DNA from 2 places in the Mesorhizobium sp. WSM4821 genome. Region 2 is predicted to be linked to the other one. Evidence: predicted binding sites of a transcription regulator. Region 2 holds the regulator's gene; the other holds the start of a gene.
The links. The regulator LexA, encoded in region 2, represses DNA repair genes until DNA is damaged. The targets are predictions, from matches to a motif close to TGTTCNNNNTGTGTTCNG.
Positions count from the first base shown of each region.

Region 1: the regulator LexA is predicted to act here: its motif matches at 3,418-3,435, upstream of AC0NID_RS08390 (helicase-related protein).

Region 1 covers NZ_CM148371.1:1,755,376-1,763,003, forward strand. Annotated here, with positions in the region: gene AC0NID_RS08390 (helicase-related protein) at 1-3,252, opposite strand, end outside; gene phbB (acetoacetyl-CoA reductase) at 3,969-4,694, opposite strand; gene AC0NID_RS08400 (acetyl-CoA C-acetyltransferase) at 4,808-5,992, opposite strand; gene phaR (polyhydroxyalkanoate synthesis repressor PhaR) at 6,294-6,905, shown strand; gene AC0NID_RS08410 (hypothetical protein) at 6,997-7,443, opposite strand.
Region 2 covers NZ_CM148371.1:4,467,330-4,474,957, forward strand. Annotated here, with positions in the region: gene gltX (glutamate--tRNA ligase) at 1-203, opposite strand, end outside; partial or broken gene AC0NID_RS21660 (ComEC/Rec2 family competence protein) at 306-2,775, shown strand; gene lexA (transcriptional repressor LexA) at 2,769-3,506, opposite strand; gene AC0NID_RS21670 (molybdopterin molybdotransferase MoeA) at 3,612-4,817, opposite strand; gene moaC (cyclic pyranopterin monophosphate synthase MoaC) at 4,817-5,314, opposite strand; gene trpC (indole-3-glycerol phosphate synthase TrpC) at 5,317-6,129, opposite strand; gene trpD (anthranilate phosphoribosyltransferase) at 6,134-7,144, opposite strand; gene AC0NID_RS21690 (SurA N-terminal domain-containing protein) at 7,141-7,628, opposite strand, start outside.

The DNA of each region.
Region 1 (7,628 bases), 2.7 Mb from region 2:
CTTCCAGTCGGGCCGCTTGTCGCGCCGCTCCCCCGTCTCGCCCTGGGGCTTGGGTTTGAATTTACTGCGGTCGAAACGCGGCTTGCCGGCGCCACGTCCCTCGCGTGGCGGCCGGCTGCCCGGAGCGCCGGCCGGTTGCCCGGCGTCCGCCGGCGTGTCGCCATGGCCATCGCGCGCGGCCTGCCCGTGGCGCGGGCGATTGTCGCGATTGTTGTCACGGGGCCGATTGTCATGGTGGCGATGGCGCGGGCGCTGGTCGAAGCGGCCCTGCCGCCACAACAGGATGGGTTTCGGTTCCTCGGCTTCCACGGCGGGCTCGCTGGCCTCACCCTCCTCCTCGCTGGGACGGTCGGCGCGCAGCGCCGGGCTAGGGGGAGCGTCGACATTGTCAACCTTACCTGCAGTCTCGGCGCCATCACCCTCACCTGCGTCGCTTCGTGCCGCGACCTCCCCCATCGAGGGGGAGGTGAGCACGTCGGCGCCTTCGGCAGCAGCGATGTCAGCGGCCGCTTCCGCTGTAGACGGAACCTCTTGTGTGATGTCGGGTGCAACTTCGGGCTGCTCTCCCGCGGCAGGCCCGGCTGCCGCTTCGGCGGCACCTTCCGCCGAGCCGTCGGGGTTTGCCCCAACCGCATCCGACTCCGAACTCTCGGCCGGCGCCTCGGCGGCTGCGTCCGCAATCGCGGCTGCCGCCGCCTTGGCCTGCTCGGCTTGCTCTTCCGCCGCCTGCTTGGCCGCGGCGACTTCACGCGCGGCATTGTCCTGTGCCTCGAGCCGTGCCTTCACTTCGACCGCTGGCTTCGGCTCGGCCCGGTAGCCGAGGCCTTTCAAAATTTCTTCCATGTCGTCGGCCGTGGCGCCGAGGATCGACATCATCGGCGGCGTCACCATGAAGGACTGACCGTCATAGGCGCCGTCGGGACGCTGGCCGAGACCGGGCTTCCAGTTGGTCGCCGGACGGATCAGGTCGGCCAGCCGCTCGAGGATGTCGACGCGCACCGCGCGGCGGCCGAGGTTGCGGTAGCCGGCGAGCTTGTAGAAGGTCTTGTCGAAAGCGGGATCGACGACTACCGAGGTGCGGCCGGAGGCCAGCGCATGGACCACGTCGCCGAAGCCCGGTTTGTCCTTGCCGTCGTTCTTCAGTGCCCACAGCAGCGTCACCAGACCGGCCGGCGCCGGCTTGATCAGTGCCGGCACGAAGATGTGGTAGGCGCCGAAGCGCACGCCGAGCCGGCGAAGCGCGGCGCGGCCTTCCTGGTCGAGCGACTTCATCTCCTCGGCGATGTCGCGGCGGTTGATGAGGCCGAAATGCTCGACGAGCTGGAAGGCGATACCGCGGCCGATGCCGGTGATCTGCTCTGCGTTCTTGAGGTCGACCAGCGGCTTCAGCAAGGACTCGATCTGAAAATTGACGAAGCGCTCGGCGCGCGCCGCGACCTTGTCGCGGGCGGGACCGGTGAGCTGCTCGTCAGCCAGCAGCACAAGGCGCGGCTTCAACGCCTCGTCGCCTGCCACCAGCGTGCCGATCGGCGCGCCGATCCAGCGCAGTGTGCCGTCGGAGCCGAGCGCAATGTCGCCGTTGGCCGAGGCTCCGAAGCGTTCGGCCCTCGCTTCGAATTCGGCCGCAAGCGCCTTCTGGGCTGCCGTGCGCACTGCCTTGGCGTCCTCGCCGCCGGCGCTCTGATCGGCGGTGAAGCGGAATCCCTGCAACTCGCCGACATGGTGGCCTTCGACGAGGACGGTTCCGGTTGGGCTGATTTCGGCTTCAGGCATGGTATTTTCTCTAAGGCGCCGCATGAGGACGGAAGTCCTGCGGTCTACGAAGCGTTTCGTCAACCGCTCATGCAGCGCATCCGACAATCTGTCTTCGATTTCGCGCGTCTTTTCCTGCCAGTGTGCCTGATCGGCCAGCCAGCCGGGCCGGTTGGAAACGAAAGTCCAGGTGCGGATCTGGGCGATCCGGTGCGACAGCGTGTCGATGTCGCCTTCGGTGGTGTCGGCACGGCGCACCTGCTCGGCCATGTAATTCTCGTCGACATGGCCATGCCTGGCAAGGTCCATATAGATCGAGGCGATCAGGTCGGCATGCTGGGCCGGCGCGATCTTTCTGTAGTCGGGCAAGGCGCAGACCTCCCACAACAGCGCCACGTGCCCGGCGTCGGTGGCAAGCGCCCGGATGTCCTCGTCTCGGGACAAATGCTCGAGCGCCTGTGCATCCACCGCCGGCAGCGCACGCGTCAAGCCTTCGACCGGCGCGTTGGCCTCGATGGAGCGCTTCAGCGCATCGAGGCTGGCGAAATCGAAATGCGCGGTGCGCCATTGCAGCACCTTGACCGGGTCGAACTCATGCCCTTCGATCTTCTTGACCAGATCTTCGTCCAGCGGATCAACCTGGCCGGTGACGCCGAAGGTGCCGTCACGCAAGTGCCGGCCGGCGCGGCCGGCGATCTGGCCGAGTTCGGCCGCCGTCAGGTTGCGGTACTGGTAGCCGTCGAATTTACGGTTCTGGGCGAAGGCGACATGGTCGAGGTCGAGGTTCAGGCCCATGCCGATTGCATCGGTGGCGACCAGATAGTCGACATCACCCGATTGAAATAGCTCCACCTGGGCATTGCGGGTGCGGGGCGATAGCGCGCCGAGCACGACGGCCGCACCGCCTTGCTGGCGGCGGATCAGTTCGGCGATGGCATAGACCTCTTCGGCGGAAAAGGCGACGATCGCCGTGCGTCGCGGCAGGCGGGTCAGCTTCTTCGAGCCGGCATAGGCGAGATGCGACAGCCGTGGCCGCGTCACCACCGATACGCCTTTCAGCAGACGCTGGAGGATGCCGTGCATGGTGGCGGCGCCGAGCAGCAGCGTCTCCTGGCGGCCGCGCAGATGCAGGATGCGGTCGGTGAAGATGTGGCCACGCTCGAGATCGCCGGCCAGTTGAACCTCGTCGATGGCGACGAAGGCGGCGCTGGTCTCGCGCGGCATGGCTTCCACCGTGCAGACCGAATATCTGGCGCCCTCGGGCTGGATCTTCTCCTCGCCGGTGATGAGCGCCACCTTGTGAGCGCCGACCTTCTCGCAGACGCGTGAATAAACTTCGCGGGCCAGCAGCCTGAGCGGCAGGCCGATAATGCCGCTCTCATGCGCCACCATGCGCTCGATGGCGAGATGGGTCTTGCCGGTGTTGGTCGGCCCGAGCACGGCAGTCACGTCACGGCCCGACAGGATCAGCGGCTCAGTGTGTTTCGGCTGGATGTTCATCGACCTGGAAATAAGGCTCTCTGCCTCGCATTTGTCGGGAGCGCGCCCATGGAGGCGCGTGTGACAGGCGACACATAGGGATTTAGCGCGCGAAGCGAAAGCGGAATGTTCGCTGGCGGGTCGAAGGCCCTCGCTCGGTGCTGTCAACAGGCTCCTATTAACAGTTGGAACGAGTCTGGAACGAATCGGCTACGAATCACTGACTCGCGCAGATTCAGGCTTTGTTCACGGCTACATCTGGTTTTTTTGCCGGTGAGTTTCACCACATGCTGAATCCCCGAACTGGCCCGATTCATGCAGGGCGAGCATCGCCGTTAACCTTTGCCGGCGAACGATCGGTGCAGACCGAAGGGCGTCGTCCAACATTATGAAACTATTGATCTTTCTTAACGCGCCTTAACGGTGGGACGGCTGTTTTCAGTCATTGTCATTAACCTTCCGGTCAAAGCCGGAACGAAACGGCGACGAATCAGCGTTGCCGGATGTTTCCCGGTTTGTTCACCCCAACATGTTGTGTTTCGAACAGGTTTTCCACCGAGAATCCACAGGCTGGACACAGGGTTTTGCACAGGCTGCGCGGTAGGCGTTAACCTTTGCGTGCCGGATTGGGGCAGGGTTTGCATCAAGACCTCGCGACCAAGGAGCCGCTGATGGAAACGGCCCGATTTCCCGGCCCGTTTCTATCGTGGCTTTGTCTCGGCGTACCTGTCCGGGCTTCAGGTAATATACTGGCCGCCATTGGCGGTGATGGTCGATCCGGTGATGAAACCGGCATCGTCGGAAGCGAGAAAAACGACACAGCGTGCGATTTCTTCCGGCTCGCCGAGACGGCCGACCGGAATCTGCGGGATGACGCGCTCGTTGAGCACCTTCTCGTCCATCGCCCTGACCATTTCGGTGGCGATATAGCCGGGGCAGATGACGTTGACGGTGATGCCGGCCCGCGCTCCTTCCTGGGCGAGCGCCTTGGTGAAGCCGATGTCGCCGGCCTTCGAGGCCGAATAGTTGACTTGGCCGGTCTGCCCCTTCTGGCCGTTGATCGACGAGATAGTGATGACGCGGCCAAATTTACGGTCGCGCATGCCGCCCCACAGCGGATGCGTCATGTTGAAGACGCCTGACAGGTTGGTGTCGAGGACCTCTTTCCACTGCTCGCGCGTCATCTTGTGGAACATGGCGTCGCGGGTGATGCCGGCATTGTTGACCAGCACGGAGACCGGGCCGAGGTCGGCCTCGATCTGTCTGATGCCGGCGGCGCAGGCGTCGTAGTCGGCGACCGACCATTTGTAGACCGGAATGCCGGTCTCCGCCTTGAATTTCTGCGCGGCTTCATCATTGCCGGCGTAATTGGCGGCGACCTTGTAGCCGGCGTTTTTCAGGCCGATCGAAATCGCAGCGCCAATACCGCGCGAGCCACCGGTGACCAGTGCTACCTTCGTCATTTCATACCTCCCCTTTGGTTTTCATGAGCGGCGGGCGGGGAACGCTCTAACGGCGATTGAGCCCCGTTCGTCATCGACTATTCCATGTCTTGCTCATCCTGTCTTGGCTGTCTTCACAGCGCTTCCACGCACATGGCGACGCCCATGCCGCCGCCGATGCACAGCGTGGCGAGGCCCTTCCTGGCACCTCTGCGGCGCAGCTCGTAGACCAGCGTGTTGAAGATGCGGGCACCGGATGCGCCGATCGGATGGCCAATGGCGATAGCGCCGCCATTGACATTGACGATGGACGGATCCCAGCCCATGTCCTTGTTGACGGCACAGGCCTGGGCGGCGAAGGCCTCGTTGGCCTCGACCAGGTCGAGATCGCCGACCGACCAGCCGGCCTTGGCCAGAGCCTTGCGCGAGGCGGGAATAGGCCCGGTTCCCATGATCTGCGGATCGACGCCCGCGGTCGCCCAGGACACGATGCGCGCCAGCGGCGTGATGCCGCGCCTCGAGGCTTCCGCTTCGGTCATCAGCACCGCGACAGCGGCGCCATCATTGATGCCGGAGGCGTTGGCGGCGGTCACCGTGCCGTCCTTGTCAAAGGCCGGTCTCAGCTTGGTCATGGCGTCGATGGTGGCGCCGTGGCGGATGTATTCGTCCTGGTCGACAATGGTGTCACCCTTCTTGCCCTTGACGGTGAAGGCCACGATCTCGTCCTTGAACTTGCCGGCCTTCTGCGCCGCCTCGGCCTTGTTCTGGGAAGCCAATGCGAGCCGGTCCTGGTCCTCGCGGGTAATCTGGAACTGGCGGGCGACGTTTTCGGCTGTGTTGCCCATGTGGTAGCCATTGAAGGCGTCCCACAGCCCGTCCTTGATCATGGTGTCGATCATCTTGTAGTCGCCCATCTTGACGCCGGCACGCAGGTGCTGGGCATGCGGGGCCAGCGACATCGATTCCTGTCCGCCGGAGACGATCACCTTGGCATCGCCAGTGGCGATCTGTTGCATGCCAAGCGCGATAGCGCGCAGGCCTGAGCCGCAAACCTGATTGAGGCCCCAAGCGGTGGTTTCCTTTGGCAGGCCGGCATTGATGGATGCCTGGCGGGCGGGATTCTGGCCCTGAGCCGCCGTCAGCACCTGGCCGAGGATCACCTCGTCGACCTCGGTTCCGTCAACACCGGCGCGGGCGAGCGCTTCCTTGACGGCGACCGCGCCCAACTCGTGGGCCGGTGTGTTGGCGAAAGCGCCGTTGAAAGAACCGACAGGCGTGCGCGCCGCACTGGCGACGACAATGGCATTGGAAGCGGGCATGTTCTTCTCCAGACTTCTAAGGGGTCGAATTTCGGCAATGGTTAGTGACTTTTCTTGCCCTTTCCATGACCCAAGTCAAACCGGAAATGGGCATGCCGGCCAGGCGTGGCAAGCAGGTTCATCATCGTCACCGAGACAGGCTGCCCGTTGCTGCGCAGCATATTCAGACCGCTCCGCAGCATTAAATGATCCCGCACTGCACAAACCACTTGGAATTGTGACGCTTTTGCGCATATCCTTGAAAAGGCGCAATCGTTACCGGCTGCTTACTCAAGTGCGCCGGTGTCCCGGGAGGATACTGATGGCCGCGAAAGACGAACCGATTATCATCAAGAAATATGCCAATCGCCGCCTCTATAATACCGGCACCAGCACCTATGTGACGCTCGAGGATCTTGCCGAAATGGTCAAGAAGGGCGACGACTTCACCGTCCAGGATGCCAAGACCGGTGACGATATCACGCATCCGGTGCTGACCCAGATCATCTTCGAACTTGAGAACAAGGATGGGCAGAACATGCTGCCAATCCCGTTCCTGCGCCAGTTGATCGCCTTTTACGGCGATCAGATGCAGATGATCGTGCCGAGCTTCCTCGAACAGTCGATGATCGCCTTCTCGAAGGAGCAGGAACGCTTTCGCGAGCAGATGAAGGGCGCCTTGGGCAAGTCTCCCCTGGACATGATGAAGATGGCCACGCCGATCAAGGCGCTGGAAGAGCAGACGCGCCGCAACATGGAGATGTTCCAGAATGCCATGCGGCTGTTCACGCCTTTTCCACCCGCAGGCCTGAACGGCGCTTCCGCGGCGCCGGCAGAGCCGGCCAGGAAAGAGACACCGGAAAAGCCCGACGACCTTCAGGAGTTGAAGGAACAGATCGCCGCCATGCAGCGCAAGCTCGACACCATGTCGTGATCGTCGGCTGGACGGAGTCCGGCAAAAACCTCTCAGCAGGCGGCGTCAAACATCTCTGCCTCGAATGAGGCGGAGATGCATCCGGGCCACGCTATTTCGTCGTCACCGTCACCAGAGCAGTAACGGGTTTGCCGTCCACTAGGATAGGCTTGTGGTGGTCATCGGCAAGGAGGACGCCGATCGCGTGCTCGCCGACGCCAACCGGACAATGGCCGAAGCGAGCCCTTATGAGTTCGCCGCCAAAGTCGCTGTTCATGCTGTTGTACGGCTTGCCGGGGATGTTGCAGGTGTCAGCGTCGGGATCGATCTTCATATGCACGTGGCCGCATTGGCTGTTGTCGCCGCACTCACCCGCAGAGCGCAACGTAAAGTTGCTCCTGACGACGACGCCGATCGCCTTCTCGGGATCGTTGCCGAGTTCGATGACCGAACCGGCCGCCGGCCAGGCGATTTCCAGGGTGGGCCGATCCTCGGCCTGTGCAGAACCGAGCGACAATAAGGAGAAAGCGAGGGCAGTCGTTGCGATGATGCGAAGCATGGTAATCTCCATTGATGTGTAAGCACTGATTACATACAAACTGCTTGGGCGCAAGGAAAATAATCGGTGATTACATTTTGGCTGCATGCTATTGGAAGGCATGACCAAGACTCCTGATCCCGGCGAAGCCGGCCGCCCAAAGCGTTATCATCACGGCAATCTGGTCGAGGCCTTGATCAATGCAA
Region 2 (7,628 bases):
AGGCCGAGCCAGGAGAGCCCATCGAGAATGGCGGCGGTTGCCGCATCCGTCGAACGCTCGCGATCGGTGTCCTCGATGCGCAGCAGCATCGTGCCACCGGTGTGTTTTGCATACAGCCAGTTGAACAGCGCCGTGCGCGCCCCGCCAATATGCAGGAAGCCGGTGGGCGAGGGGGCAAAACGGGTAACGACCTTGTCGGACATGGAACTCTCAGGCAAGTGCAGGATACGGATGCGGTCGCGCGGACTTTCGCGCGCCGCGCGTTCATGTAGCATAGGAGGTCAAGGGCGCAAGGGGCAGACCCGATGGCTGGACCAGGCCGCGGTGCGGACGGGAGCGACGGCGCGGTCAGCAGCGTCAGCGAACGGTCGCTGTTTGCCGCATCGGTGCCTGTCATACCGGCGCCGGATTCACTGCCACGCCTTGATGTCAGGCCCCTGCCGCCGGAGGGGCCTGCAACGGTCCCAAGCCCGAAGATCGGCCCTGCCGTTCGGCTGCGCGGGCACCTTCGCCATCTTTCGCCGTCCGGCATCCGCAACAACTTGGCATCGGCAGCCGGCATGGAGATCGACCGTGGCGTCGCCTTCCTGCTGGTGCCGGTTTTTCTGGCATGCGGGGTGATCTTCTATTTTTCGCTGGCGAGAGAACCGGACTTTTCGCAACCCATCGCCGTCGTGGTCCTCACGGCATTGTGTGCGGCCGGCTCGCGCTCATGGCGCAAAACGCATCTGTGTTCCTGGTTGCGCTGCTGTGCGCGCTCGGCGTGCTCGCCGCCAAGGTCGGGACCGGCGCGCGGGAACGCAGATGGTCGGCGCGGAAATCCCGACGCGGCTGGCCGGCCGGATCGTCAGCCTCGACCGGATGGCGAACGGTCGCATCCGGCTGACCATCGATGCGATCTCGACCGCCCGGCCAGCGCTGCGCTATATGCCCAAGCGGATTCGCGCTTCGGCTATGAAAATACCGCCGGGCGCGGCCGCCGGATCGAAAGTGACCGGCTATGTCAGACTGCTGCCACCAACCGGCCCGGTGCAGCCGGACGGCTATGATTACTCCTTCGACAGCTATTTCGCCGGTATTGGCGCCAGCGGCTTTTTCCTTGGCACTCCAAAAACTGTTCCCCCGGATGGCGCTTCGCCAGATGGTGCACCGCTTGCCGCGCGTCTTTCCTCAGCGGTCGAGAACGCGCGGGAGAGCATCGCCGACCATATTCGCGGCAGCATCGGCGGCGCCGAGGGCGAGATTGCCGCCGCGCTGGTCGTCGGCGTGCGCGCCGGCATCCCCGAAGAGATCAACGAGGCGATGCGGCGCACCGGCATCTATCACATCATCTCCATCTCCGGCCTGCACATGGCGCTGGTTGCCGGCACGGTCATGGGGCTGCTGCGCGGCGCCTTCGCGCTGTTTCCCGATTTCTCCTCGCGACGGCCGGTCAAAAAATACGCGGCCGCGGCCGCACTCTTTTCGATCGCGGCCTATCTGATCATTTCGGGCGTGGTGGTCGCGGCCGAGCGCAGCTTCATCATGCTGGCGGTGATGCTGATCGCGTGCTGTTCGACCGGGCGGCGCTCACCATGCGCAATCTGGCGATCTCGGCGATTGCCGTCATCGTCGTCGTGTCGCCGCATGAGGTTGTGGAGCCGAGTTTTCAGATGTCCTTCGCCGCGACCGCGGCCCTCGTCGGCGCTTATGCCGGCTGGTCCGACTACCGCGCAGGCAGGGCCACCGAGCCACCGCCGCGACGATCGCCGCTCGGCTTCGTCACACGAAAATTCCTGGTGGCAATGAGCGGCCTCGCCATGACCTCCATCATCGCGGGAAGCGCTACGGCGCCTTTTGCCATATGGCATTTCCAGCGGGTCTCGCCACTCAGCCTGTTCGCCAATCTGGCGATCATGCCGATCGTCTCGCTGGTGGTCATGCCTTTCGCCCGTGCTCAGCGCTCTGGCTATGCCGTTCGGTGCCGACGGGCCTTTCCTCTATGTGATGGGCAAGGGCCTGACAGCGATGATCGTCGTGTCCGGATGGATTTCGGAGCGCTCGCCCATCGACGCGGTCGGGCTGATCTCGATGCAGTCGGTCCTGCTGGCGACGATCGCACTTGTCATCGCAACCATGGCGACGACCTGGCTGCGGATTGCGGCGCTGCCTTTCGCGCTTGCCGGCCTGCTGACGATTTCCGACACACCCACGCCCGACGTGCTGATCTCGGAGAATGCGCGGCTGGTCGCTCTACCAATCGGCGGCGGTGAGTTTGCCGTGAACCGGGCGCGTCCGAACGAATTTACCATCGACAACTGGAAACACGCCCTGAAGGCCGAGACGATCATCATGCCGGAGACGTTCGCCAAAACAGATATGCAGTTCAACATCACCGATCCGGCGGACCTGCCGCCGGGCGCGCCATTCTACTGCTCTGCCGGTCTGTGCCTCGCCCGGCATCCGTCCGGCGCGATCGTCGCGCTCGCCGACGACCGCAAAACCGCGCGGCCAGCCTGTGCCTTTGCTGATCTGATCGTCATCGACGATGCTACAGCCTATTACAATCCCTGCCGCAATCCGCTGGTCCTCGTCGTGACCAAACGGCAACTCGCTCGCATGGGCAGTGCCGCCGTCTTCTTCGATCCGCAATCGGCGACGACGCGCGCAAAAATTCGTTTCGCCGTCGAAGAACCGTACCGGCCCTGGCATGTGCAGCGAAAGTTTTCTCGAGAGGCGAGGGGCCTGCCGCCATACCGCAAGGCCGAGAAACCCAAAAAAGCCGCCGCTCAGTAACGCCGGATCAATCCGACAAGCTTGCCTTGCACCTTGACCCGGTCCGGCCCGAAGATGCGCGTCTCATAGGCCGGATTGGCGGCTTCCAGGGCGATCGAGGCGCCTTTGCGGCGGAATCGCTTCAGCGTCGCTTCCTCTTCGTCGACCAATGCCACGATGATCTCTCCCGGGTTCGCCGTGTCGGCGTTGCGGATGATGACCGTGTCGCCGTCGAAAATGCCGGCCTCGATCATCGAATCGCCCTTGACCTCCAAAGCATAATGCTCGCCGCCCATGATCATGTCCGGCGGTACCGAGATCGAATGCGTCTGGTGCTGGATGGCATCGATCGGCACGCCGGCAGCGATGCGGCCCATCACCGGGATGGATACGGTGGCAACGACGTCGTCGTCATTTCCGGCCGCAGGCATGCGTGAAGGCGCCGGCTTGATCTGTCGTCCGAGATTGCCCTGCCCAAGGCTGCCTTGAATGACGCTTGGCGAGAATTTGCGCGCCGCATTGAGGCCGGGCGCGATCGAATCGGGCAGGCGCAGCACCTCAAGCGCGCGGGCGCGGTTGGGCAGGCGGCGAATGAAGCCGCGCTCCTCCAGCGCCGTGATCAGCCGATGTATTCCCGACTTGGAGGCGAGGTCGAGTGCCTCCTTCATCTCGTCGAAGGAAGGCGGAATGCCGCTTTCCTTCAGCCGTTCGTGGATGAACATTAGCAGTTCATGTTGTTTGCGTGTCAGCATCGCGAACCCCCGACAGAATCAGAAAAACAAACCCAGAACAAACACTATCTGTTCCAGTTGTGTTCTGCAACCGTTTAAAGTTTAATGAATGTGTTGACGTTTTGTTCAGCGTAGCATCAGCACGCTGCAGGCGGCGCCAGTCGCAGCTGGGGGAGCGAACGGCTCGCGCACGATCAGCCCGTTGGCTTCTGCCAGCATTCTAAGCATCGAGGAATCCTGGATGGCGAACGGTGTCGCCAGCAGCACGCCGGCTTCTTCCTTCACGACGGCGCGTACATAGTCCTGCCTGACGTCGTTGGCCGGCATCGCGGTCCCCAGCCGTGCCTCACGCATGTCCTGGCGGTAGGCGCGGCCGCCGAACCGCGCAAGCAGCGGCTTCAGGAAGAGCTGCGTGCAGACCAGGCTCGCCACCGGATTGCCGGGCAGGCCGATGCAGCGGATGTCGCCCAGCCGCCCGAACATCAGCGGCTTGCCGGGCCGCATGGCGATCTTCCAGAAATCGAGCGTCATGCCTTCGCCGGTCAGCACGTCATGGGCGAGGTCGTGATCGCCGACCGAGGCGCCGCCCAGCGTGACGATGACGTCGGCTCCTGCCTCGACCGCTTTTTTCACCAGCGCAGCGATCGCCTCCTTGCGGTCTGCGGCGATGCCGAGATCGAGGGCACGCGCGCCGACCGAGCGGGCCGCGGCGGCGACGCCATAGGCATTGGACGAGATGATCTGATCGGGGCCAAGGTCGCTGCCCGGCGGCAGCAATTCGTCGCCGGTGGCGATGATGGCGACCAGCGGCCGTTTCACCACGCTGACTTGCGGATGGTTGGCCGACGCGGCCAGCGACAAAGCCGCCGGATCGAGCAGGCGGCCTTTCTCCAGCAGAACGTCGCCCTTCGAGAAGTCGAGCCCGAGGCGGCGGATGTTGCGGCCTTCGACCGTCGATGCGGTCACTTCGATGTTGCCGCCGCCGAGGTCGCGGACATTTTCCTGGATGACGATCGTGTCTGCGCCCGCGGGAAGCGGCGCGCCGGTGAAGATGCGCACGGCCTGCTTCTCACCGACCGTCCCGGTGAAGCCGCGACCGGCCGGCGCCATGCCGATCACCGAAAGTCTTGCCGGCACGGACGCGACGTCCGCGGCCCGCGCGGCATAGCCGTCCATGGCGGATGCGTTGAAGGGCGGCTGAGTGCGGAGCGCCATGAGCGGCTCCGCCAGCACACGGTCGGCGGCGTCCATCAGGGTGACGCTTTCGGCTTGCGAGGGCGCAGCACCTTCAAGCAGGCGCTCGAGCGCTTCGGTGACCGGAAGCAACGCCATTATTGGCCTGCCCCTTGGGCGCCCACCTTGTAGTCGCCGGATTTGCCGCCGGTCTTTTCCACCAGCCTGATGCCGGAGATCACCATGGCCCGGTCGACCGCCTTGGCCATGTCGTAGATGGTCAGGCAAGCGACCGAGGCGGCGGTCAGCGCCTCCATCTCGACGCCGGTCTTGCCGGTGACGCGGGCCAGCGCCGTGACCTTCAGGCCAGGCAGCGTCGCGTCCGGTTCGATGTCGACCGATAGTTTGGTCAACAGAAGCGGATGGCAGAGCGGGATCAGCTCATGCGTCCTCTTGGCCGCCATGATGCCAGCGATGCGCGCCGTGCCCAGCACGTCGCCCTTCTTGGCATCGCCGTCGAGGATCATTTGGAGCGTCTCTGGCAGCATCGAGACAAAGCCCTCGGCGACCGCCGTGCGCGTCGTCTCTGCCTTGTTGCCGACATCGACCATGTTGGCTTCGCCCTGTGCGCCAAGATGGGTGAGGGAGGCCGTCATCGTCAGAGAGCCTCGGCCGGCGCCTTGCCCGTCAAAAGCAGGTGCGTTGCGGCGGCCACGTCCTGTTGCCGCATCAGGCTCTCGCCGACGAGGAAGGTGCCGATGCCGCTCCGTTCCAGCCTGCGGCAGTCTTCGTGCGAGAAAATACCGCTCTCGCTGACCAGCAGGCGATCGGCCGGCACCATCGCCGCCAGCCGCTCCGAGGTCTCGAGGCTGGTTTCGAACGTCCGGAGATCGCGGTTGTTGATGCCGATCAGCCGCGACGACAGTTTCAGCGCGCGTTCCGTCTCGGTCTCGTCATGCACCTCGACCAGTGCGTCCATGCCGAGATCGAAAGCCGTCGCTTCGAGGTCGCTGGCCATGGCGTCATCGATGCTCGCCATGATGATCAGGATGGCGTCAGCGCCCCACGCACGGGCTTCGAACACCTGATAAGGCTCGAACAGAAAATCCTTGCGCAGAGCGGGCAATGTCACGGCGCCACGCGCATCGGTGAGGAATTCAGGCGCACCTTGGAAGGACGGCGCATCGGTCAGCACCGAAAGGCAGGCGGCACCACCTGTCGCATAGGCCTTGGCCAGTGCCGGCGGATCGAAATCGGCCCGGATCAGGCCCTTGGACGGGCTCGCCTTCTTGATCTCGGCGATCAGCGCGAAACCGCCGGATTTGCGCTTGGCTTCAAGCGCCGAGAGAAAGCCGCGCGGCGCATCGGCGTCTTTCGCCCGCGCCTTGATCTCGGCAAGCGGCACACGCGTCTTCGCCGCCGCGATCTCGTCGCGCTTGTAGGCTTCGATCTTGCGAAGGATATCAGACACGGCTCTATCCGTTCGAAATCTCGACCAGCCGGTCGAGCATCTTCAGCGCGCGGCCGCTGTCGATGGCTTGCGCCGCCGTCGCCACGCCGTCGGCAAGCGTCGTCGCCCTGCCCGCCACCACCAGACCGGCGCCGGCGTTCATCAGCACCGTATCGCGATAGGCGCCGGCAGCGCCGCCCAGCATGTCGCGCAGCGCCTGGGCGTTGTAGGCAGCGTCGCCGCCGCGCAACTCCTCCTTGGTATGACGCTTCAGCCCGACCGCTTCCGGGGTCAGCGTAAAGCAACGGATCTCGCCACCGACCAGCTCGGCCACCTCAGTTTCGCCGGTGGTGGTGATTTCGTCATAGCCGTCGCCATGGACGACCCAGGCATGGTCGGCGCCCAGTGCCTTCAGCGTCTCGGCCACCGGCATGATCCATTCCGGCAAGAACACGCCGACCATCTGCCTGACGACACCAGCCGGATTGGAGAGCGGGCCGAGCAGGTTGAAGATGGTGCGGGTGCCGAGTTCGACGCGGGTCGGGCCGACATGCTTCATCGCCGGATGATGCGCCGGCGCGAACATGAAGCCGACGCCTGTGTCGCGGATGCAGCGCGCGATCGTCTCCGGCGGGATGTCGATCTTGACGCCGAGCGCGGTCAGCACGTCGGCGGCGCCGGTTTGCGAGGACAGTCCGCGATTGCCGTGCTTGGCCACCGGCACGCCGCAGGCGGCGATGACGAAGGCGGATGCTGTCGAGATGTTGACTGAGTGCGAATTGTCGCCGCCGGTGCCGACGATGTCTATGGCGCCGTCGGGCGCGTCGACACGCAGCATCTTGGCGCGCATGGTGGCGACGGCGCCTGAAATCTCGCTCACCGTCTCGCCGCGCACGCGCAGCGCCATCAGGAAGCCGCCGATCTGGCCGGGTGTCGCATCGCCCGACATGATGATGTCGAAAGCTTCGCGCGCCTCCTCGAAGGAAAGGGCGGTGCCGGCGGCGACCTTGGCGATATGGGGCTTGAGCGCGCTCATCTGGTCAGGGCTTGGGTAATGGCGGTCTGGTCGATGCGAACGTCGTATTGCGTCTGCAGCTGCGCCACCAACTGGTCGAGCAGGTCGTCGGACATACCGGCGGTAAAGGATTTCTGCGCGTCGTCCGGCACCGAGCTGGCGTCGGCTCCGGCAGGTTCGAAGACTTGGTCGATCTTGAACAGAATCTGTCCGTCGCCGGTGGGCGAGGGGATCAGCCCTGTCCCGCCTTCGCCTTCGCCGAACATCGCCGCGGCTCCTTCCTTGCCGAAATCGACGTCGTCCGCCTCGCGCTTGACGCCGCGCTTGGTCTGTTTCTCGAGCTTGAGCTCGCCCGCGATCACGTCGAGCGTGGCGCCGGTCTCGAGACGTTTTTCGAGTTCGTCCGCTTTTGCGGTGAGCCGCTTGGTCGTTTCGGCCGCCGTCCAGTCGGCCACCACCTTCTGGCGGATTTCATCCAGTGTGCGGTCGCGGGCCGGCGTGATCG